Regions from separate parts of the Streptomyces sp. NPDC051041 genome, predicted to be linked through region 3. Evidence: riboswitches for the same ligand, from Rfam matches in the RefSeq annotation. Region 3 holds a riboswitch; each other region holds the start of a gene.

Region 1 (7,883 bases), on a different contig from region 3:
CCGAGCCGCGCATGGCCGTGGTGACCCCCTTCGACAAGAGCGCGCTGCGCAACATCGAGCAGGCCATCCGCGACTCCGACCTGGGCGTCAACCCGAGCAACGACGGCAACATCATCCGAGTGGTGTTCCCCGAACTCACCGAGGAGCGCCGCCGCGAGTACATCAAGGTGGCCCGGCACAAGGGCGAGGAGGCCAAGATCTCCATCCGCTCCGTGCGCCGCAAGGCCAAGGACGCCATCGACAAGCTGGTCAAGGACGGCGAGGTCGGCGAGGACGAGGGCCGCCGTGCGGAGAAGGAGCTCGACGACACCACCGCGAAGTACGTCGCCCAGGTGGACGAGCTCCTGAAGCACAAGGAAGCGGAGCTGCTCGAGGTCTGATGAACGACTCTTCCTGGGGGGCGCCGCCACAAGCCGGGTACTGGGGGCCGTCCGAGCAGGGACCCGCTCCGGGGGCAGCCCCGGCGGGTCCCGCGTACGATGCGCGTGACGCGCAGCAGACTCGCCCCATGCCCATCGTGCCCGACGTACCCGAACACGGCGGAGACCAGGATGACGACCGGGGGGCCGCTCGGCTGAGCGGCCCCTTGTTCCGCGACGAGACGCACCAGACCCCGCCGGCGCAGGCCTTCGCGGCGGCGCCGCAGAATCCGGAGCCCATGCCCGACGCCTCCCAGCCGGCACCCCCGCCGCAGAAGAAGAGCGCGGGGCGCGACCTGAGCGCCGCGATAGGGGTCGGGGTCGGACTCGGCGCGGTGATCGTCGCATCGCTGTTCATCGTCAAGGCCGTGTTCGTCGGCGTGATAGCGGTCGCCGTCGTGGTGGGCCTGTGGGAGCTGACCAAGCGGCTGGAGGAACGCAAGGGCATCAGGGCGCCGCTCGTGCCGCTCGCGGTCGGCGGCGCCGCGATGGTGGTGGCCGGGTACGTCCGGGGCGCCGAGGGCGCCTGGGTGGCGATGGCGCTGACGGCGCTCGCGGTGCTGGTCTGGCGGATGACGGAGCCGCCGGAGGGCTACCTCAAGGACGTCACGGCGGGCGTCTTCGCGGCGTTCTACGTGCCGTTCCTGGCGACGTTCGTCGCGATGATGCTGACGGCCGAGGACGGGCCGTACCGCGTGCTGACGTTCCTGCTGCTGACGGTGGTCAGCGACACCGGCGCGTACGCCGTCGGCTGGCGCTTCGGCAGGCGCAAGCTCGCCCCGCGCATCAGCCCCGGCAAGACCCGCGAGGGCCTGGTCGGCGCCGTCGCCTTCGCGATGGCGGTGGGCGCGCTGTGCCTGCAGTTCCTCATCGACGACGGCACCTGGTGGCAGGGCCTGCTGCTCGGCCTCGCGGTCGCGGCCAGCGCCACGCTCGGCGACCTCGGCGAATCCATGATCAAGCGGGACCTGGGCATCAAGGACATGGGCACGCTGCTGCCCGGTCACGGCGGCATCATGGACCGGCTGGACTCGCTGCTGCCCACGGCGCCGGTGGTGTGGCTGCTGCTCGTCGTCTTCGTGGGATCCGGCTGAGCGGACACGGCTTTCGGAGTCCGGTCCGGCGGACCGCGTGAGCCCCCGCCTCGTGCAGGCGGGGGCTCCTCCGCGTTCGCGACCGGGCCGTCGCGCCGGTTCCGGGGGCGGCGGACACCGGAACGGGCCACCGCGGACGATCTGCGACACTGGTAGGACCATGCCCAAGCCCGGAGAACTCACATTCGTCGCCCCGCGCGGAGCCAAGAAGCCGCCGCGGCACCTTGCCGACCTCACGCCCGCCGAGCGCAAGGAAGCCGTCGCCGCGATCGGCGAGAAGCCGTTTCGCGCCAGGCAGCTCTCGCAGCACTACTTCGCGCGGTACGCGCACGACCCGGCGCAGTGGACCGACATCCCGGCCGCCGCACGCCCCCGGCTCCAGGAGGCGCTGCTGCCGGAGCTGATGACGGTCGTCCGGCACCTGTCGACCGACGAGGGCACCACCCGCAAGACGCTGTGGCGGCTCTTCGACGGCACGCTCGTGGAGTCGGTGCTGATGCGCTACCCGGACCGGGTGACGATGTGCATCAGCTCCCAGGCGGGCTGCGGCATGAACTGCCCGTTCTGCGCCACCGGGCAGGCCGGCCTGGACCGGAACCTGTCCACCGCCGAGATCGTGCACCAGATCGTGGACGGGATGCGGGCGCTGAGGGACGGCGAGGTCCCCGGCGGCCCGGCGCGGCTGTCCAACATCGTCTTCATGGGCATGGGCGAGCCCCTCGCCAACTACAACCGGGTCGTCGGCGCCATCCGCCGGCTCACCGACCCCGAGCCCGACGGGCTCGGGCTGTCCCAGCGCGGCATCACGGTCTCGACGGTCGGCCTCGTCCCGGCCATCCACCGCTTCGCCGACGAGGGCTTCAAGTGCCGCCTGGCCATCTCGCTGCACGCCCCCGACGACGAACTGCGCGACACCCTCGTCCCCGTCAACACGCGGTGGAAGGTGCGGGAGGTCCTGGACGCGGGCTTCGCGTACGCGGCCAAGTCCGGCCGGCGGCTGTCCATCGAGTACGCCCTCATCCGGGACATCAACGACCAGGCGTGGCGCGGCGACCGGCTCGGGCGGCTGCTCAAGGGCAGGCCCGTGCACGTCAACCTGATCCCGCTCAACCCGACGCCCGGGTCCAAGTGGACCGCCTCCCGGCCGGAGGACGAGAAGGCGTTCGTGGAGGCGATCGCCGCCCACGGGGTGCCGGTGACGATCCGGGACACCCGTGGTCAGGAGATCGACGGGGCCTGCGGTCAGCTCGCCGCGAGCGAGCGGTAACCTGACCGTCGTCGAACCACCGCAAGCACATCTGCATATTCCGACAGGGGAGCGCCACAGCGCTGAGAGTGCGGCACGGGCCGCAGACCCTCCGAACCTCGCCCAGGTCATTCTGGGTAGGGAGATCGGTCATCACTCGAGCTGTTGCGCCCTGCCCGGAACCCCGCCAGGGGTTTCGGGCAGGGCCGCGTCTCTTCCTGGTCACCCCAGGAGGAATCCGGTGAACATCACCAAGAAGGTCACGATCCTGGCCGTCGGACTCGGTCTGGCCGGCGGCCTGGCCGGGTGCGGGTCGTCCGGCGAGCAGTCATCCGGCGGCACCCGGACCGTGACCCTCGTCAGCCACGACTCGTGGGCCGCGTCGAAGAGCGTCATCGCCGCCTTCGAGAAGGAGTCCGGCTACCGGGTCAGGGTCCTCAAGAACGGCGACGCCGGGCAGGCCGTCAACAAGGCCGTCCTCACCAAGGACAACCCGCAGGGCGACGTCTTCTTCGGCGTCGACAACACGCTGCTGTCGCGCGCCCTCGACAACGGCGTGTTCCAGCCGTACCGGCCGCAGGGCTCCGACCGGATCGAGTCCGAGTACCGCGTCGACCAGGGCAAGCACCGGGTCACGCCCATCGACACCGGCGACATCTGTGTCAACTACGACAAGGAGTACTTCGCCGACCGCGAGCTCGACCCGCCGCGGACCTTCGACGACCTGATCGAGCCCGCGTACAGGAACCTCCTCGTCACCGAGAACGCCGCCTCCTCCTCGCCCGGTCTCGGCTTCCTGCTCGGCACGGCCGCGGAGTACGGGGACGACGGCTGGGCGGACTACTGGAAGAAGCTCAAGGCCAACGGCGTGAAGGTGGTCGACAGCTGGGAGCAGGCCTACAACGAGGAGTTCTCCGGCTCGGCCGGCGGGAAGAAGGCGGGGGGCGACAGGCCGCTCGTCGTCTCCTACGCCTCCTCCCCGCCCGCCGAGGTCGTCTACGCCGACCCCCGGCCCGGCACCGCCCCGACCGGGGTGGCCACGGGCACCTGCTTCCGCCAGGTCGAGTACGCGGGACTGCTCGCGGGCGCGAGGAACGCCGAGGGCGGCAAGGCGTTCCTGGACTTCCTGCTCACGAAGCGGTTCCAGGAGGACATGCCGCTGAACATGTTCGTCTACCCGGTGCGCGAGGACGCGCGGGTGCCGCGGGAGTTCGCGGAGTACGGGCCGCAGGCCGAGGATCCCGAGACCATGGACCCGGCGAAGATCGCCGAGAACCGTGACCGGTGGGTCAAGTCGTGGACCTCGCTCGTACTGAAGTGACCCGGCGCCGGACGGGGAACGCGGCGCGGCTCGGGCTGATGGCCGTGCCCGTCGCGTTCTTCGCGGTGTTCTTCGCCTACCCCGTCGCCGCGATCGTCGCGCGCGGGCTCAGGGCCGACGGGGCCTGGCACCCCGGGCGGATCGGCCAGGTGCTGGCGCAGTCCGACGTGCGGCACGTGCTGTGGTTCACCACCTGGCAGGCGCTCGTCTCCACCGCCCTCACGCTGCTGGTCGCGCTGCCCGGCGCGTACGTCTTCGCGCGCTTCGCCTTCCCGGGCAGGCAGCTCCTGCGGGCGGTGGTCACCGTCCCGTTCGTCCTGCCGACGGTCGTCGTCGGCACGGCGTTCCTGGCGCTGGCCGGGCGCGGCGGGCTGCTCGACGAGCTGTGGGGCCTGCGGCTGGACACCACCGTGTGGGCGATCCTGCTCGCGCACGTCTTCTTCAACTACGCCGTCGTGGTACGCACCGTCGGCGGGCTGTGGGCGCAGCTCGACCCGCGGCAGGAGGAGGCCGCGCGGATGCTGGGCGCCTCACGGCTCGCGGCCTGGCGGACGGTCACCCTGCCCGCGCTCGCGCCCGCCGTGGCCGCCGCCGCGCTGATGGTCTTCCTGTTCACCTTCACCTCCTTCGGCGTCGTGCAGATCCTCGGCGGGCCCGCCTTCTCCACCCTCGAGGTCGAGATCTACCGGCAGACCTCCGAGATCTTCGACCTGTCCACGGCGGCGGTGCTGACGCTGGTCCAGTTCGCCGCGGTGGGCTCGATCCTCGCCCTGCACGCCTGGACCGTACGGCGGCGGGAGACCGCGCTGCGGCTGGTGGACGCGTCCGTGACCGCGCGCCGGCCGCGCGGGGCCGGGCAGTGGACGCTGCTGGCCGGGGTGCTCGGCACCGTCGCCGTGCTGCTCGTGCTGCCGTTGGCGGTGCTGGTCGAGCGGTCGCTGGACGCGCCCGGCCTCGGCTACTACCGGGCGCTGACCCGGCAGGACGGCGGCACGTTCCTGGTCCCGCCGATCGCCGCGGTCGGCAACTCGCTGGTGTACGCCGTCGCCGCCACCGCCATCGCCGTGCTGATCGGCGGCCTCGCCGCCGCCGCGCTCACCCGGCGGGACGCGGGCCGGTTCGTGCGCGGCTTCGACGCGCTGCTGATGCTGCCGCTCGGCGTGTCCGCGGTGACCGTCGGCTTCGGGTTCCTGATCGCGCTGGACGAGCCCCCGCTGGACCTCAGGAGCTCCTGGATCCTGGTGCCGCTGGCCCAGGCGCTGGTCGGCGTGCCCTTCGTGGTGCGGACCATGCTGCCGGTGCTGCGGGCGGTGGACCAGCGGCTGCGGGAGGCGGCGGCGGTGCTGGGGGCGTCGCCGTGGCGGGTGTGGCGGGAGGTCGACCTGCCGCTGGTGGGCCGGGCGCTGCTGGTCGCGGCCGGGTTCGCCTTCGCGGTGTCGCTGGGCGAGTTCGGGGCGACCGTGTTCCTCGCCCGGCCCGACAGCCCGACCCTGCCGGTCGCCGTGGCGCGGCTGCTGGGACGGCCGGGCGACCTCAACTACGGGCAGGCGATGGCCCTGTCGACGATTCTGATGGTGGTGTGCGCGGTGGCGCTGCTGGTGCTGGAGCGGCTGCGGACCGACCGGACCGGGGAGTTCTGAGGATGCTGCTGAGCCTGCAGGGCGCCACCGTCCGCTTCGGCGGGCGGGCGGTGCTCGACGCCGTCGACCTCGAGGTCGCCGAGCACGAGATCGTGTGCGTGCTCGGGCCCAGCGGCAGCGGCAAGTCGACGCTGCTGCGGGCGGTCGCGGGACTGCAGCCGCTCGACGCCGGGCGGGTGCTGCTCGACGGGCGGGACCAGGCGGGGGTGCCCGCGCACCGGCGCGGGGTCGGGCTGATGTTCCAGGACCACCAGCTGTTCCCGCAGCGGGACGTGGGCGGCAACGTCGCCTTCGGACTGCGGATGCAGGGGGAGCCGAAGGACCGGCGGGAGGAACGCGTCCGGGAGTTGCTGGACCTCGTCGGGCTGCCGGGCGCCGGCCGCCGGGCCGTGGCCGCGCTGTCCGGCGGGGAACAGCAGCGGGTGGCGCTGGCGCGGGCGCTGGCGCCCCGGCCGCGGCTGCTGATGCTGGACGAGCCGCTCGGCCAGCTCGACCGCTCGCTGCGGGAGCGCCTGGTGGTCGAGTTGCGGGAGCTGTTCGGACGGCTGGGCACCACCGTGCTCGCCGTGACGCACGACCAGGGCGAGGCCTTCGCGCTCGCCGACCGGGTGGTGGTGATGCGGGACGGGCGCATCGCCCAGGCCGGTACGCCGCTCCAGGTGTGGCAGCGCCCGGCCGACGCCTTCGTGGCCCGCTTCCTCGGCTTCGAGAACGTCGTCGAGGCGACCGTCACCGGGCAGGCCGCACAGACCCCCTGGGGCAAGGTGCCGGTCCCGGAGAACGCCCCGCAGGGCGCGCGCACCCTGCTGGTACGGCCCGCCGGCGTGCGCCTGGTGCCCGCCGACGCGGGCCTGCGCTGCACGGTCGCCGCCCGCTCCTTCAAGGGCACGCACGTCGCCGTGCACCTGCAGCCGCAGGACGCGCCCCGGCTGGAGGCGGCGTGCCCGCTGCGGTCGGCGCCGGAGGCCGGGGACGCGGTCGGGGTGGAGTTCGACGCGGCGGAGATCGTCGTACTGGGGTGACCGGTTCACCCGCGGGGCTGACGCGCCCGGCGTGAGCGGCCCGGGACCGCCGGCCGGCGCCGACCCGCCGGGGGCGCGGTCCGGTCGTCCGGAACGCGCGGTGGCCCGCCTCCGCGGACGGCGGAGACGGGCCACGACGGGGTGTGCGGGGGATCAGCTGCCGCTGTTCGCCCCGCGGCGGCGCATGCCGAGGAAGACCGCGCCACCGCCGACGACGACCAGGACGGCCGCGATGCCGGCGATCAGGCCGGTGCTGGAGTTCGCACCGGTCTCGGCGAGGTTGGAGTCACCGGTCGCGGGCGACGGAGCGTTGCCCGCCGTGTCCGCGGGGGCGGCGCTCCCGCTTGCGGGGGCCGACGGGGCCGGCGCCGTGGTCTCCTCGGACGGAGCCGGGGCGGCGGACTCCGACGGCGTCTCGCTCGGCGCCGTCGGAGTGGGCGTCGGGACCGGGGCCGGGGACTCCTCGGAGGTCTTGCAGGCCGTGGCCGGGGTGACCAGGTTCGGCTTGATGTCCTCGTCGACGTAGGGCTCGGCCTTGACGTGGATGCGGTACTCGGTGTTCGGCTTCCAGTCCTCGGCGAAGGTGATGGTGGTGCCCTCGCGCGAGCCCTTGACCACCTGCTGGCCGATCTGCTTGTCCTGCAGGTAGACGGTGACGGTCGCCGGGACGCCGGCCGGGTCCACGTCGGTGACGGTGATGACGCCCTTGTCGCCGTCGCACGCGGCTTCGGCCGAGAACTCGTTGATGTTGCAGGCGAAGGAGGTGCCGGCGACACCGAGCGCGAGCGCGGCCGAGGCCGAGGCGACGCCGAGAACGCGCGCGGAACGCGCTGCGGTACGGCGGGATATGGACAGGACTGTCACGTTTGTCCTTTACAGAATGCCCAAATGCGGGGGGTGGAGGGAGCGCTGACGGTCCACCACTTTGCGGACATCGGCGCTCCCAAGAGACTCACAGGTCTATAAGCGGCACATAAGCAGTGTCAACGCGTAGGCAGGCAACGGGTGTTGGCTTTGCCCTCTTATTAACCGGCGAGACGTTTCAACGCCTCCGGAGCCTCGTCGATCCGGTCGACCAGCGCGATGCGCGCCTCCATCGACCGCCCCCGGGCGAGGGAGCGCAGCAGCGGCCAGGCCGGCA
Region 2 (7,883 bases), on a different contig from region 3:
ACCCGCAGAACCCCACACCCCCCACACGTCCCCCCGGACCCCGGCCTCCTCCCGGGGAGACCGGGCCCGGCACTCCGAGCGGCCCGCGTCCCCCGCGCCGCCCCCGGGAACCCTCATCGGATCCGTCCAGCGCGCGATGCGTCTCCTGGAGCGCGTCGCCGAGCACCCGCACGGGGCCCCCGCCAAGCAGCTGGCCCGCGAGACCGGGCTGGCGCTGCCCACCGCCTACCACTTGCTGCGCACCCTCGTGCACGAGGGCTATCTGCACCGTGAGAAGGGGCTGTTCTTCCTCGGCGAGGCGGCCGTACGGCTGGGCGGCAGCGCGGCTCGGCAGAAACGTCGCAGCACGGTCGCGGACACGCTCGCCGAGTGGCGGGATGTGATCGGCGTGCCCCTGTACTACGCGATGTACCGGGACGGCGAGATCGAGGTCGTGTGCGTCTCCGACACTCCGGGCAATCCGGCCGTCGAGGAGTGGGCGGACTTCCGTGAGACCGGGCACGCGCACGCCGTCGGACAGTGCCTGCTGGCGCAGCTGGACGAGGAGACGCGCCGCGACCACCTCGACCGCCATCCGGTGCGTCCCCTCACGCCGTACACGGTGCGTGATGAAAGCACTCTGCTGAAGCGCCTGGAGCAGCTGAGGCGTATGGAACCAGTGATCGAACGACAGGAGTACGCCTTGGGAACGGTGTGCGCCGCGGTCCCGGTCACGGTCGGCGCCACGGCCGCCACCCTCGCCCTCTCCCTCCCCGTTCACCAGGCGGAACGCCTGATGCCAGCGGTGCGGCAGTTGCAGCAGGAGATGGGGCGGCTGCTGGGGTCGCTCACCCTCTCTATCAGTATCTGAAAACTCACTCCTTGTGATCTGGTGTGCACGTTCAGCAAGATGCACAAGTATCAGAGGTTGATTCCCGGCCAGTCGACGGCGAATGACGGGGTAGGCAATGCAAGAGTCCGTGCAGGCAGAGGTCATGATGAGCTTTCTCGTCTCCGAGGAGCTCTCTTTCCGCATCCCGGTGGAGTTGCGGTACGAGACCTGTGATCCCTACGCCGTGCGGCTGACCTTTCACCTGCCCGGCGACGCCCCGGTGACCTGGGCTTTCGGGCGAGAACTGCTGATCGACGGAGTGGGCCGGCCGTGCGGGGACGGCGATGTGCGCATTTCGCCCGTCGAACCCGAGCCGCTGAGCGAGGTCCTGATCCGGCTTCAGGTCGGCAGCGACCAGGCGCTGTTCCGCTCCTCCGCGGCGCCTCTGGTCGCCTTCCTCGACCGTACCGACAAGCTGGTGCCACTGGGACAGGAAGGTTCCCTCGCCGACTTCGACGCCCACCTCGACGAGGCGCTGGACCGCATCCTGGCGGAGGAGCAGAGCGCGGGCTGAAGCGTCGCATCAGGCGCTACGACGTTGGCGTAACGCTTCGCCAGCCGGCGGCCGGGGCGGGAGCCGCCGGACGAGGGCGGGCAGGATCGATTCCCCGGACCCTGCGAGGTTTCCCGGACCCTGCGAGGCTCACCGGACCCCGGTGGAAAGCGCCGGTCCCCCCCGCCGCATGCGTCACCGCTTGCGGCGCCGCCCCCTGCCTCCGCTACGGGCCGGAGCCGGTACGGTCCCCGCCGTCTCCGGCCCGGGCCGGTCGGCCGAGACCACCAGGGCGGCGAGGGCGGTGGTGACCGGCACCGACGCCACCAGCCCGATCGAGCCGACCAGCGTCCGGACGATCTCCTCCGCGACCAGCTCACTGTTGGCGACCGTGCCCACGCTGCTCTGCGCGATCGAGAACAGCAGCAGCAGCGGCAGCGCGGCACCGGCGTACGCGAGGACGAGCGTGTTGACCACGGACGCGATGTGGTCGCGGCCGATGCGGATGCCCGCCCGGTACAGCCCGCGCCAGCCCATCGACGGGTTGGCCGCGTGCAGTTCCCACACCGCCGACGTCTGCGTGACCGTCACGTCGTCCAGGACGCCGAGCGAACCGATGATGACACCGGCCAGCAGCAGACCGCTCATGTCGATCGTCGGATAGAGGCCGTGGATCAGACCGGTGTTGTCGTCCGTGTTGCCGGTCAGCGCGGCCCAGCCGATGAAGAGCGAGCCCAGGACGCCGATCAGCAGCAGTGAGATCAGCGTGCCGAGCACCGCCACGGAGGTCCGGGCCGACAGGCCGTGGCACAGGTAGAGGGCGATCAGCATGATGGCGCTCGACCCGATCACCGCCACGACCAGCGGGTTCGAACCCTGCAGGATCGCCGGCAGCATGAACAGGTTCAGCACCAGGAAGCTGATGGCCAGCGCGACCAGCGCCATGACGCCCCGCAGCCGCCCGACGACCACGACGGCGAGCGCGAAGACGCCGGCGAGCAGCGTCATCGGCATCCGGCGGTTCACGTCCGCCACCGAGTACTGCAGGTCCTTCGGCGCGGAGGGCTCGTAGGCGACCACGACCTCCTGGCCCTCGTGCAGCTGCCGCGACTGGTCGGGCTGCACGATCTCGGTGAACGTACGACCCTTGTCCCTGCCGGTGTCGACCCGGATCGTCGCCCTCTTGCAGGTACCGGTCGCCTGCTGCTGGGCGGAGGAGCCCTCGGCGGTGGACGTGTCGCCGGTCGGAGTGGGGCCGGAGGCGTTGACGGACGCGCAGCTCACCTCCTCGACGGTCGTGACCGTGGCCTGCTGCGTCTGCCGGTCGAACCCGACCCCGGTGCGCTCGTGCGGTGGCGCGCCGCCCGGCCACAGCACCGCGAGCCCGACCAGCACCGCCGCGGCGAACGGGATGAGAACCGCAGCGATGACCTTGCGCAGATGCTTGGACACGGGCGCCGCCGGGCCGTGGCTGTGACCGTGCCCGTGCGAGTGGCCGTATCCGTCACCACCGGGGCCGTGCCCGCCACCGTCCCCGGGACCGTGTCCGTGGCCGCCGTCATGGCCGGGCCCGCCGCCGGCGGGCCCGGGGGCCGGACCGTGCGCGGGCCCAGTACCGAACCCCGGGTCGTACCCGTGTCCGCCACCGGGACCCGGGCCGCGGTTTCGGCCGCCGTGTCCGGTCCCGCCGGAAGCAGGGCTGTCTCCACGGCCGGTACCGTTTCCGGCGCCGTTGCCGCGGGGGGGTTCGGGCGGCGGGTAGGGGGGATGCTGCGTCGTGGTCACCGACCGATCATCGCAAGAACGAGGGGGGCCCTCTGTTCACCGCGCCCGAAGTGACGCTAGCGTGGAGGCACCTTTGTACACGCGGGAGCTCGGAGCACCGGGCTGAGAGGGCGCTGACCTCCGTCCCAGCGATGTTTCACATGAAACGTCACCGGAGTCGAGTGATGTTTCACACGGGACATCGCCGGACGGAAACCGCTGCGTCGACCGCCGAACCTGTTACCGGGTAATGCCGGCGTAGGGAGTAGGTCTCATGACCAACAAGGACGCACGCACGCCTGCCTCCATGCGGACCCAGGCCGGGGGACCGGCCGACGGACCGAGCAACGGGGAGGCCGGGAAGTCCATCGGCTGGCACAAGGCGTACATCGAGGGCTCACGCCCCGATCTGCGGGTGCCGGTCCGACAGGTGCACCTCACCAACGGGCAGTCGGTCACGCTGTACGACACGTCGGGCCCGTACACCGATCCACTCGTCGACACCGATGTCCGCAGGGGCCTGCCGCCGCTGCGGGAGAAATGGATCATCGCCCGCGGCGACACCGAGGAGTACGCGGGCCGTCCCGTCCGTCCCGAGGACGACGGGATCAAGCACACCTCGCCGCGCGGCGGCCTGCGCAACCTGGACGCGGTCTTCCCCGGACGGCCGCGGCAGCCGCGCCGCAGCCGTGACGGCCGGGCGGTCACGCAGCTCGCGTACGCGCGCCGGGGTGAGATCACACCGGAGATGGAGTTCGTGGCCCTCAGGGAGAACGTCTCCCCCGAGGTGGTCCGCGAGGAGATCGCGGCGGGCCGGGCGGTGTTGCCGGCGAACGTCAACCACCCGGAGATCGAGCCGATGATCATCGGCAAGCGGTTCCTGGTGAAGGTCAACGCCAATATCGGCAACTCGGCGGTGACCTCCTCCATCGAGGAGGAGGTCGAGAAGATGACCTGGGCGACCCGCTGGGGGGCCGACACGGTCATGGACCTGTCCACCGGCCGCAACATCCACACCACCCGCGAGTGGGTGCTGCGCAACTCCCCCGTCCCCATCGGCACGGTGCCGCTCTACCAGGCCCTGGAGAAGGTCGACGGCAAGGCCGAGGAGCTGACCTGGGAGATCTACAAGGACACCGTCATCGAGCAGGCCGAGCAGGGCGTGGACTACATGACGGTGCACGCGGGCGTGCGCCTGGCGTACGTGCCGTTGACGGCGAACCGCAAGACCGGCATCGTCTCGCGCGGCGGATCGATCATGGCCGCGTGGTGCCTGGCGCACCACAAGGAGTCGTTCCTGTACGAGCACTTCGAGGAGCTCTGCGAGATCCTCGCCGCCTACGACGTCACGTACTCCCTCGGCGACGGCCTGCGCCCCGGCTCGATCGCGGACGCCAACGACGAGGCCCAGTTCGCGGAGTTGAGGACGCTCGGGGAACTGAACCGGATCGCCAGGCGCTTCCACGTACAGACCATGATCGAGGGCCCGGGCCACGTCCCGATGCACAAGATCAAGGAGAACATCGACCTTCAGCAGGAGATCTGCGACGAAGCCCCGTTCTATACGCTCGGCCCGCTGACGACGGACGTCGCACCGGCGTACGACCACATCACCTCCGGCATCGGTGCCGCGATGATCGCCTGGTGGGGCACGGCGATGCTCTGCTACGTCACGCCCAAGGAGCATCTGGGCCTGCCCAACCGCGACGACGTCAAGACCGGCGTCATCACCTACAAGATCGCCGCTCACGCGGCCGACCTCGCCAAGGGGCACCCCGGTGCGCAGGAGTGGGACGACGCGCTGTCCGACGCCCGTTTCGAGTTCCGGTGGGAGGACCAGTTCAACCTCGCCCTGGACCCGGACACCGCGCGGGAGTTCCACGACGAGACCCTGCCGGCCGAGCCCGCCAAGACGGCCCACTTCTGCTCGATGTGCGGACCGAAGTTCTGCAGCATGAAGATCTCGCAGGACATCCGCCGCGAACACGGCGGCACGCGGGCCGAGATCGAGGAGGGCATGGCCCAGAAGTCGAAGGAGTTCGCGGCCGGGGGCAACCGGGTCTACCTGCCGATCGCGGACTGACCCGGCCGGGCGGGTGATCCGCTCCCGGATCCTGTTCCGCGATCCGGCGCTGGAATGATCCGGCGCCGTCCGGCCCGTGCCCACCAGGCACGGGCCGGACGGGCGGGGCGCGGCCGGAGACCGACGGGGCCGGCCGCGGTGACGGACGTGGAGCGACGACGCCGCCCGTGCCCCCGTCACCCGGCCCCGGACCGTCCCTGCGGACCCCGGCCTTTCCGCGGCGCGGCTTCGCGGTCGGCGTCGCGGTCGTCGCCGCGGCCGGCATGCCCGTCGCGAGCCGGGGAGCGCGGGCCCGCCCGCTACTCCGGCTTGTGTTCCGGTCCCCCGTGGTCCGGTCCCCCGTGGTCCGGGCTCGTGAAGCTCGGACGCGGGCTCGGGACACCGTCGTCGGGGCTGCTGAATCCCGGCCGGCCGTAGCCGAGGTGCGGGATGCGGCCGGCCGGCGCGGGCGGTGCCGCGGAGTGCGGCGCGACCGCCGTGCCCGGGGCGGCGAGCGCCTCCCGGAGGAACGGCAGCATGCCGCGTTCCAGCAGGGCATCGCGCCGGGCATTCCGGGCGCGGGCCACCTCCTCGCCGGGTCCGCCGGAGGGTCCGGCCTCGGCCGTCGGACGGTTGCGCAGCGCGGTGAGCAGCAGCCCCACGGCGGCGACGAGGATCGCGACCGCGGTCAGGGCGCCGAACACCCATCCGGTGGCGAGCATCGTCCGGGCGAACGCCTCCTCGGGGGCGAGCACCCGCAGGAGGCACCCCACGAACAGGAGGATCACCGCGGCGGTGCCGGCGAGGACGGGCACCAGAACCGCGACGACGGCGGCGACGCCCGCGCCGGCGGTCTCGGCGACCTCGCCCATGGTGGCGGCCGGTCCCACCGCGCTCGTCCCCGGCTCCGCGGAGCCGGATTCGCGCACGGACGACGCCGGCCGGCGCAGTTCCTCGCGGACCTTCACGTAGTGCCGGTACTCGGTCGCCACGGCCGCCGTGATGAGCGCGGTGGCGCCGAGCGCCATGACGCGCAGTCGTTCGAGGTCGAGGCGCTGTCCGGCAGCGGCCAGTTCCGGTCGGTGTGGCGCAAAGCGCAGCGCGCAGCGCCTCGTCGAGGATCCGCTCGTATTCCTGGCGGTCCTCGCTCAGCAGGTGCTGCGGAACGCTGTTCATCCGCATCCCCCGATGCTCCGTAGGGCTTGGGGCGCGCATGCCGACGAGCCGTCGGACAGAAACGGAGGGGAGCCTGCTACGGATACGCCGATGGTGGAGCGATGGCGGCTCGCGGTGACGGGGGGTCGACCGAGAATGCCCTCCGACCGGCGCGGTCGCTCGGCAGTCCGCCGGGGGAGGAATTGCGTCCGGTGAACGCTCAGATGTCCAGCGGCAGTTGCTGGACCAGCAGCTTTCCGGCCATCGTCACTCCGCCGTCCATGGCGATGGCGAGCCCGTCGGCGTAGACGTGCGGTCCCTGGACGACGGGACCGGCGCCGTCCTCGCCGTCTTCCGAGCCGACCTCGCCCAGCAGGTACGGGATGGGGCTGTGGCCGTGGACGATGCGGGTGCCGCCGTACGTGTCCAGCAGGGAGCGCACGGCGTCGGCGCCGCCCTCGTCACGGAAGGAGAACCGCTTGGTGAACTTGCGGAACAGGTCCCAGACCTCGTCCGCGTCGTTGCGGGTGAGCGTCTCGCGGACGGTGTCGTTGACCTCCTCGATCGAGCGGCCGTAGTCCAGGTAGGCGGTGGTGTCGGAGTGGACCAGCAGGTGGCCGTCGACCTCCTCCAGGGCGTCGAGCCGGGCCATCCACTGCAGGTGGTGGTCCTGGAGACGGTCCATGTCGGTCTTCTGGCCGCCGTTGAGCAGCCAGGCCGCCTGGAAGGTGGCGGTGCCCGCGCCGGAGTTGACGGGGGTGTCGCCGAACCGCTTGGCGCCGAGCAGCAGCAGTTCGTGGTTGCCCATCAGCGCCTTGCAGTAGCCGCCGGCCGCGGCGGCCTCGGCGGACAGCCGCATCACCAGGTCGATGACGCCGATGCCGTCCGGGCCGCGGTCGGTGAAGTCGCCGAGGAACCACAGCCGGGCGGTGCCCGCGCACCAGTGCCCCGCCGCGTCGATCAGGCCCTTCTCCTGAAGGGCGACGACCAGCTGGTCGAGGTAGCCGTGCACGTCGCCGACGACGTACAGCGGGCCCGGGCCGGTGGCCGGCTGCGGGACCGGCGCCGTCACCGGATCGACGGCCACCTGAAGCGTGTCACCCCGGTTGATGACGGGCAGGTCGCGCTGGGTGGGCGTGTACCCCTCCGGGTAGGCCTCCTCGGGCGGCGGCGGGGGGACGACGGGCGGCGGGGCGACCTCGCCCGGGTGCGTGCTGTGGACGTACGGACCGGTCTCGTGGACGTACGCGGGCACCCGGAAGTCGCGCAACGTCGCCGTCCGCTCCACCTCGGGTCCCTGACCGGCCCCCTGAGTCATCGACCCCTCCACCATCGCGCCGCATCTGCACCGCATCGGACTGCCTGGTCGCAGCGGCCCGCGGTGTCGTGGGCCCATCATAGGAATGCGGATCGCGCCATGTGATGACCCAGGGGTGGTGAATCGGAGCAGGAGTCCGGTTCACCGCGGCTTTCGCCCCGATTGGACCAGGCTTCGACCAGCCGGCGACCGTGCTCGCCCGCCTTTCCCGGCTCTCCTC
Region 3 (7,883 bases):
CGAGCACGGCTTCCCGCTGCGCCTGATCGTCCCCCACCTCTACGCCTGGAAGGGGCCCAAATGGGTCCGCGGCGTGGAGTACATGACCGCCGACCGCCGCGGCTTCTGGGAGGAGCGCGGCTACCACAACATCGGCGACCCGTGGAAGGAGCAGCGCTACTCCTACCAGGAGGAGCCCGGGGAGGGCCCCGAGCTCTGACCCCGGCGCCCGCGCCGCCCGGCGGCGGGACCGGTGCGCCCCCGGCGGTGACGGCGTACCCCGTGCGGCGTCCCGTCCGCCCGCCGGTGCCCTCCGGCGGCTACCCGGCGCGCAGCTTCTTCAGCTTCTCCACGTCCGCCGCGTGCCCCTCCCTGCCGCCGGGCGTCTCGATGATCAGCGGTACGCCCTCGGTGGCGGGGTGGGTGGTCAGCGCGCGGAACGGGTCCTCGCCGATGTGGCCGGCGCCGATGTTCTCGTGCCGGTCCTTGTGGGCGCCGGCCACGTCCTTGGAGTCGTTGGCGTGGATCAGCTTCAGCCGGCCCTCGCCCACGGTGTCCACCAGCAGATCCAGCGTCCGGTGCATGCCGCCGGGCTCGGACAGGTCGTGCCCGGCGGCGAAGACATGGCAGGTGTCCAGGCACACGCCCAGCTTCGGATGGGCGTCCAGCGCCTCGAAGTACGGCGCGAAGTCCCAGGTCCGCGAACACAGGGAGGCGCCCTGCCCGGCCGTCGACTCCAGCAGCAGATGGGGGTCGTCGTCCTCGGTGAGCTCGTCGAGCAGCGGCAGCAGCCGCTCCCGCACCTGCCGCAGCGCCACCGGCCGCTCCCGGCCGCCGGTCGCGCTGCCGGTGTGCACGACCACGCCGAGCGCGCCGATCTCCCGGCCGCGCCTGAGCGAGTGCCGCAGCGACTCCACCGACCGCTCCACCGTCGCCTCGGTGTGCGAGCCGAAGTTGATCAGGTACGGGGCGTGCACGTACGCCGGGATCGCCGCGGCCGCGCACGCCGCGCGGAACGCCTCGTCCTGCTTCGGGTTGCCGGCCGGCGTGGCCCAGCCGCGCGGATTGGCGACGAAGACCTGCACCGCCTCGGCCCCCAGGTCACGGGCGTAGGCCAGGCCGACGGAGTGCAGGCCGCCGGCCACCGGGACGTGGCTGCCGACGGGGTTGCGGGGCGGACGGGGAGTGCGGTGGTGCTGACGTGTCACCCGTCCAGGGTGTCACGCGTCCGGAGGAATCCCGTCAGCGGATCTCGAGGGTGACCGTCGACCCCTTCGGGGCCGTGTCGCCGCCGTCCACGGACTGGCCCTTGACGGTGTCGCCGAACAGCCCGAGCAGGCCGCGGTCCTCCTCGACCCGGAAACCGGCCGCCTCCAGCTTCCGCCTGGCGTCGTCGGCGCGGTCCCCGACCACGTCCGGGACCTCCACCATCTCCGGGCCCTTGGACAGCGTCAGCGTCACCGTGTCGCCCTCGGCGACCCGTGCGCCGTCCCCCGGGCTCTGCCGGGCGACCCGCCCCTTGTCGTACTCGGAGGTGATCCGGCCGGCGGCGATCCTCACCTTCAGGCCGGCCCCCTCCAGCTCGGCCCGCGCGTCGTCCGGGTCCCGGCCGGCGACGTCGGGCACGTCCACCGGGCCGCCCTTGCTGACGGTGAGCGCCACCGCCGAGCCCGCGCGCACCTTCGTGCCCGTCTCCGGGCCGGTGGAGACCACGAAGCCCTTGGGGACGCTGTCGCTGAACGCCCGGGTCACCATGCCCGGCTCCAGCCCCTCCTCCTCGAGCACCGCCCGCGCCCGGTCCAGCCGGTAGCCCCGCACGTCGGGCAGGAGCACGGTCCGCGGGCCGTCGGAGACGGTGAGGGTCACGGAGTCGTTGCTGCGGATGCGGGCGCCCGGCTTCGGATCGGTGCTGATGACCGTGCCGCGCTCGACCGTGTCGCTGTGGGCGTGCTCCACCGCGCCGACCTCCAGGCCGGCCCGCTCCAGCCGGTCCCGGGCCTGCGCCTCGGTCTTCTCCAGCAGCGGCGGCACCTCGGTGAACTGGCCGGAGTTGATGTACCAGACGCCCGTGCCGAGCCCGAGCACGAGCAGCACGGCGACGACGATCGCCGCCGGACCGCGCCGGACGGCCGGGCGGCGCCGCGGGAACGGCGGGGGCGGGGCCGGCAGACGGCTGGTGCGGTGCACGGCGCCGTCGCCGGCCGCCGGGTCCACCGGCGGGGTCAGCGCCCGCGGGATGACGCTCGTACGGTCCTCGGCGTTGTCGTGCTCCGCGGCGAGCGCCTGCGGCGGCACCGCGTCCAGCTGGTCCGGGCTGAGCGCGCCGCGCGCCCGGCGGGCCTCGGCCAGCAGCGCCACCGCGTCGTGCGGCCGGGCCCCGGGGTCGCGCGCGGTGGCCGACGCCACCAGGTCGTCCAGCTCGTACGGCAGCCCGGGCACGGCGGCCGAGGGCGGCGGCACGTCCTCGTGGAGGCGCCGGTAGAGCACCTGGGCGGGGGAGTCCCCGTCGTGCGGCCGGGCGCCGGTCAGCATCTCGTGCAGGACGACGCCGCACGCGTACACGTCGACCCGCGGATCGGCCGTGCCGTGCTCGATCTGCTCGGGCGCGAGGTACGAGACGGTGCCGAGCACGGCACCGGTGGTGCGGGTGACGGTGTCCACGGCCCGTACCAGGCCGAAGTCGGCGACCTTGACCCGGCCGTCGTCCCCGATCAGGACGTTCTCCGGCTTCATGTCGCGGTGCACGAACCCGGCGCGGTGCGCGGCGCCGAGCGCGGCCAGCACCGGCTCCAGGATGTCCAGCGCGGCCCGCGGCTGCAGCGCCCCGCGCCCGCGCAGCACGTCCCGCAGGGTGCAGCCGGCCACGTACTCCATCGCGAGGTAGACGTACGCCCCGTCGGTGCCCTGGTCGAAGACCTGCACCACGTTGGGGTGGGCGAGCCGGGCCACCGACTTCGCCTCGCGGATGAACCGCTCGACGAAGGAGCCGTCGGCCGCGAGCGTCGGGTGCATCACCTTGAGCGCGAGGACGCGGTCCAGACGGGTGTCCACGGCCCGGTAGACCGTGGCCATCCCGCCGACCGCGATCCGCGCGTCGACGCGGTACCGGCCGTCGAGCACCTGCCCGACCAGAGGGTCCTGAAGGGTCGTGTCCACGCAGGCGAGTGTACGAGCCGCCGCCGCGGTCCCGCCCCGCCGCGGGGGGCCGGGGCGGGACCGCGGCAAAGCCGTGACGGCCGGGCCTAGCGGAACGCGGGGCGCTCGGGGTCCAGGTGCGCGCGGCCCTCCACCGGCGAGGACGCCTCCGCGAAGTGACGGCGCGGGATGCGCCCGGCCCGCCGGGCCAGCCGCCCCGCCTCCACCGCGTGCTTCATGGCCTCCGCCATCAGCACCGGCTCCTGCGCCCGCGTCACCGCCGAGGCGAGCATCACACCCGCGCACCCCAGCTCCATCGCCAGCGCCGCGTCCGACGCCGTACCGGCCCCCGCGTCCAGGATCACCGGCACGCGCGCGTGCTCCACGATCAGCTGGAAGTTGTGCGGGTTGCGGATGCCGAGGCCGGAGCCGATGGGCGAGCCCAGCGGCATGATCGCGGCGCACCCCACGTCCTCCAGCTTCCGCGCGAGGACGGGGTCGTCGTTGGTGTACGGCAGGACCGTGAACCCGTCGTCGACCAGCGTCTCGGCGGCCTCCAGCAGTTCGATCGGGTCCGGCAGCAGGGTCCGCTCGTCGGCGATGACCTCCAGCTTGACCAGGTCGGTGCCGAGCGCCTCCCGGGCGAGCCGGGCGGTCAGGACGGCCTCACCGGCGGTGAAGCAACCGGCCGTGTTCGGCAGCACCCGGATGCCGAGCCGGTCCAGCACGGACAGCACCGAGCCGTGCACGCCGGGGTTCACGCGCCGCATCGCGACCGTGGTCAGCTCGGTCCCGGAGGCGATCAGCGCCCGCTCCAGCACCTCCAGGCTGGGCGCTCCGCCGGTACCCATGATCAGGCGGGACGTGAAGGACGTGCCGCCGAGGACGAGGGGGTCGTCGGCCATGGTTCAGCCTCCTTGGACGGCGGTGAGGACTTCCACGCGGTCGCCCTCGGCCAGGGCGGTGGACGGCCACTGGGCGCGCGGGACGACGGTTTCGTTGAGGGCGGCCGCCACCCCGGAGGGCGCCCGGGTGAGGGTGCGCACCAGGGCGTCGAGGGGCGTGCCGGGAGCCACCTCGCGCGGCTCCCCGTTGACCGAGATCTTCATGCGGGCTGCTCCGTGGGTGCGGTGCTGAAACGCTTCGGGGTGAAGGGGGCGGCCACGTCCGGGAGGCCGCCCGTGGTCAGGACGTGCGCCATGACGTCGCCGGTGACCGGGGTGAGCAGCACGCCGTTGCGGTAGTGGCCGGTGGCCAGCACCAGCCCCTCCAGCTCGGTCGGGCCGAGCAGCGGCGCGTTGTCCGGGGAGCCGGGGCGCAGCCCGGCCCGGGTCTCCGTCAGCGGCAGCTCGGTGATCCCCGGCACCAGCTCGTGGGCGTCGCGCAGCAGCTCGTACACCCCGCCCGCGGTGACCGTGGTGTCCCAGCCCAGTTCCTCGCTGGTCGCCCCGACGACGAGCTCGCCGCTCTCCCGCGGCACCAGGTAGACGCTGCCGCCGCGCACCACCGCGCGCACGGTCCGGCTCAGCAGCGGCGGCCGGTCCCCGGGCATGGCCAGCCGCAGCACCTGCCCCTTCACGGGCCGCACGGGCGGCAGGACGCGGTCCGGCACGCCCGCCAGCCGTCCGCTGAGGCTGCCCGCGGCCAGGACCACCCGCCCGGCGCCCAGCTCACCGCCGTCGGCGGTGACGACACCCGTGGCCCGGTCCCGGACGACGACGAGCCGCTCGGCCCGCACCCGGTGGAAGACCACGCCGGCCCGCTCGCACGCGACCACCAGCGCCCGGGCCAGGCGCCGCGGGTCGACCTGGTGGTCGTCGGCCACCCGCAGCCCGCCGCGCACGCCCGGCGCGAGCATCGGCTCCAGGCGCCGGCACTCGCGCCCCGACAGCCACTCGGAGTCCAGCCCGGACTGCCGCTGCAGGAGGTGCAGGTCGCGCAGGTGGGCGCGGTCGTCGGCGTCCAGCGCGACGGCGAGCGTGCCGCACCGGCGGTACCCGAGGTCGTGACCGGTCAGGCCGGTGAGCTCGGCCGCGAAGTCCGGGTAGCGGCGGGCCGAGGCGAGGTTGAGGGCGAGCAGGGTCTGCTCGCCGTAGTGCAGTTCCGTGACGGCGGCCAGCATCCCGGCCGCCACCTGCGCGGCTCCGCCGCCCGGCGCGGGATCGACCACGGCCGTGGCCAGGCCCCGCTGTGCGGCCCGCCACGCCGTGACCAGGCCGATGATCCCGCCTCCCACGACGAGGACGTCTGGCGTACGCGTAGGCGACATGGGCGTCCAGCCCCTCCCTTCGCCGGCATGACCCGGATCAGGTTCGTACGGTCGGAGGCCGCCAGCCTCCCTCTCAGCCCGGTGCGTCCGGGCTCCCGCGAGTGCTTTACGGTGGCCACCCTAGCCTCCGCCGCTCGCACCTCGTAAGGGAGCCTCAGCCCGTGGCCCGATCCCTCGACGGACTCGTCCTCGCCCCCGTCGCCGACCAGGCGCCGGGCCAGGTGGGAACCCGCACCCGGTTCACCTACCACGAGCGGGACGGCGAGGTCTGGGCCGAGTACGCGGGCGGCGACGTCGTGCGCGGGTATCTGGTGGGCACGCGCGCCGGGGACCGGCTCGACTTCCGGTACGTGCAGCTGAAGCGGGACGGGACGACCTCGTCCGGGCACTGCGCGTCGGCCGTCGTCGACCTGCCCGACGGGCGGGTGCGGCTGGAGGAGACGTGGCGGTGGGAGTCGCAGCGGGGCGGCGGGACGAGCGTGGTGGAGCAGGTCGCCGAGCACGGCGGCTGACTGACAGTCCGTCAGTTGTCTATGGTGATCGGGTGAGCGAGCAGACGCAGGAACGGGGAGGGGCCACGCCGCGGCGCGTGGTCGTCGCGGGCGCGGGCATGGCGGGCGTACAGACCGCGGTCGCCCTGCGCGAGCAGGGCTTCACCGGAGCCGTGACGCTGATCGGCGCGGAGCCCCACCAGCCCTACGACCGGCCCCCGCTGTCCAAGGCCGTCCTGCTGGGCAAGGCCGAGGGCTCGGCCTTCGACGTCGACTTCGAGGCGCTCGGCATCGAACTGCGCCTGGGGTGCGAGGTGCTGGGCGTCCGCCTCGGCGACCACGCCCTGGACACCGCCGCCGGGCCCGTGCCGTACGACGTCCTGGTGGTCGCCACCGGCGCCGAACCCGTCCGGCTGCCGGGCGCGCGGGACGTCCCCGGCGTGCACCTGCTGCGCACCCTGGACGACGCCGAGCGGCTGCGGCCGGTGCTCGCCCGGCAGCACGACGTCGTGGTCGTCGGGGCCGGCTGGATCGGCGCGGAGTTCGCCACCGCCGCGCGCGAGGCGGGCTGCGCGGTGACCGTCGTGGAGGCCGCCGACCGGCCGCTCGCGGGCGCGCTGCCCGCCGAGGTGGCGGCGCCGATGGCCGCCTGGTACGCCGACGCCGGCGCCGTTCTGCGCACCCGCGCGCGCGTGGCGCGGGTCGAGCCCGGCACGGTGGTCCTCGACGACGGCTCGCGGCTGCCCGCGGGCGCCGTCGTCGTCGGCATCGGCGCCCGGCCCGCCACGGCCTGGCTCGCCGGCTCCGGGATCGAGCTCGGCGCGCACGGCGAGGTGGTGGCCGACGACCGGCTGCGCACCCGCGTGCCGGACGTGTACGCGGTCGGCGACTGCGCCTCCTTCCCCTCGCGGCGGTACGGCGAGCGGCTGCTGGTCCACCACTGGGACAACGCCCTCCAGGGCCCGCGCACGGTCGCCGCGAACATCGTCGGCGAGGCCCCCGCGGTCTACGATCCGGTGCCGTACTTCTGGTCCGAGCAGTTCGGCCGCTTCGTGCAGTACGCCGGGCACCACGCCGCGGCCGACGCGACCCTGTGGCGCGGTGACCCGTCCGGTCCCGCCTGGACCGTCTGCTGGCTGCGCGAGGGCCGCCTGGTCGCCGTGCTCGCGGTGGGCCGGCCCCGGGACCTGGCCCAGGGGCGGCGTCTGATCGAGGCGGGCACCCCCGTGGACCCGGACCTGCTGACGGACCCGGCCAGACCGCTGAAGGCGGCGGCGGAATAGCCCGTCGGCCCGGGCGGGGCGGCTTCGGTTTCCGACTGTCGGCGCGGGATGGCAGGCTAGGTTCCGTGACCGAGATTGACGCAAAGATCGATGCTCTCGTCCCCGCCTGGCTCACCCTTCCCGACATCGCCGAAAAGCTCGGCGTCGAGGTGACGCGGGTGCGGCAGCTGGTCAAGGAGGGCCAGCTCATCGCCGTACGCCGGGGTGAGAACCGCGCGCTGCACGTCCCCGCGGCCTTCATCGACGGGGACAAGGTCGTCAAGGGCCTGGCCGGCACCCTGACGCTGCTGCGGGACGACGGCTTCACGGTCGAAGAGATGCTGGAGTGGCTCTTCACGCCCGACCCGACCCTGCCCGGCACCCCCGCGCAGGCGCTGAGCGAGAATCGCGGCACGGAGGTGAAGCGCCGCGCCCAGGCGCTCGCCGTCTGACCCGACCGTCCGGCACGCCCGGCGCCGCGGTGCGGCGCACGGGCCGGGGCCGGCCGCGCCGCGGCCGCCGGGTCCGTACGCCGCCGGCATCCGGGGGAGGCTCCCGCGCGCCGTCGGCGGCGGCGGGGGCCGCGGCCCGTGCGCCCGGCGGCACGGGACGCGGCCCGTGCGCCGACGACGGGGACGCTCCGGCAGCACGCCCTGCCAAGGGGCGCCCCGACAGAACGCCCCCGGCCCGGGGGCGTCCCGACACGCCACCGAGGGGGACACCCGCATGTCCGACACCGCCGCCCGC

Evidence for each region. Region 3 has a riboswitch for thiamine pyrophosphate ahead of thiO (glycine oxidase ThiO). Riboswitches for the same ligand answer to the same signal wherever they lie in the genome.
Region 1: linked by a shared signal. The riboswitch ahead of ACIBAI_RS20630 (thiamine ABC transporter substrate binding subunit) and the one ahead of thiO (glycine oxidase ThiO) in region 3 are both predicted to bind thiamine pyrophosphate.
Region 2: linked by a shared signal. The riboswitch ahead of thiC (phosphomethylpyrimidine synthase ThiC) and the one ahead of thiO (glycine oxidase ThiO) in region 3 are both predicted to bind thiamine pyrophosphate.

What each region holds. Positions count from the first base shown of each region.
Region 1 covers NZ_JBITFM010000013.1:101,685-109,567, reverse strand. Annotated here, with positions in the region: gene frr (ribosome recycling factor) at 1-380, shown strand, start outside; gene ACIBAI_RS20640 (phosphatidate cytidylyltransferase) at 380-1,513, shown strand; gene rlmN (23S rRNA (adenine(2503)-C(2))-methyltransferase RlmN) at 1,674-2,780, shown strand; TPP riboswitch at 2,816-2,921, shown strand; gene ACIBAI_RS20630 (thiamine ABC transporter substrate binding subunit) at 3,001-4,080, shown strand; gene ACIBAI_RS20625 (ABC transporter permease) at 4,056-5,720, shown strand; gene ACIBAI_RS20620 (ABC transporter ATP-binding protein) at 5,723-6,742, shown strand; gene ACIBAI_RS20615 (LAETG motif-containing sortase-dependent surface protein) at 6,896-7,606, opposite strand; gene ACIBAI_RS20610 (LOG family protein) at 7,768-7,883, opposite strand, start outside.
Region 2 covers NZ_JBITFM010000006.1:42,937-50,819, reverse strand. Annotated here, with positions in the region: gene ACIBAI_RS12635 (IclR family transcriptional regulator) at 116-850, shown strand; gene ACIBAI_RS12630 (SsgA family sporulation/cell division regulator) at 948-1,385, shown strand; gene ACIBAI_RS12625 (YibE/F family protein) at 1,560-3,149, opposite strand; TPP riboswitch at 3,221-3,410, shown strand; gene thiC (phosphomethylpyrimidine synthase ThiC) at 3,403-5,211, shown strand; partial or broken gene ACIBAI_RS12615 (hypothetical protein) at 5,511-6,372, opposite strand; gene ACIBAI_RS12610 (metallophosphoesterase) at 6,566-7,678, opposite strand.
Region 3 covers NZ_JBITFM010000004.1:89,570-97,452, forward strand. Annotated here, with positions in the region: gene ACIBAI_RS09100 (sulfite oxidase-like oxidoreductase) at 1-199, shown strand, start outside; gene ACIBAI_RS09105 (deoxyribonuclease IV) at 300-1,187, opposite strand; gene pknB (Stk1 family PASTA domain-containing Ser/Thr kinase) at 1,222-3,135, opposite strand; gene ACIBAI_RS09115 (thiazole synthase) at 3,222-4,019, opposite strand; gene thiS (sulfur carrier protein ThiS) at 4,023-4,223, opposite strand; gene thiO (glycine oxidase ThiO) at 4,220-5,383, opposite strand; TPP riboswitch at 5,381-5,492, opposite strand; gene ACIBAI_RS09130 (hypothetical protein) at 5,545-5,895, shown strand; gene ACIBAI_RS09135 (NAD(P)/FAD-dependent oxidoreductase) at 5,928-7,157, shown strand; gene ACIBAI_RS09140 (Rv2175c family DNA-binding protein) at 7,223-7,588, shown strand; gene thiE (thiamine phosphate synthase) at 7,863-7,883, shown strand, end outside.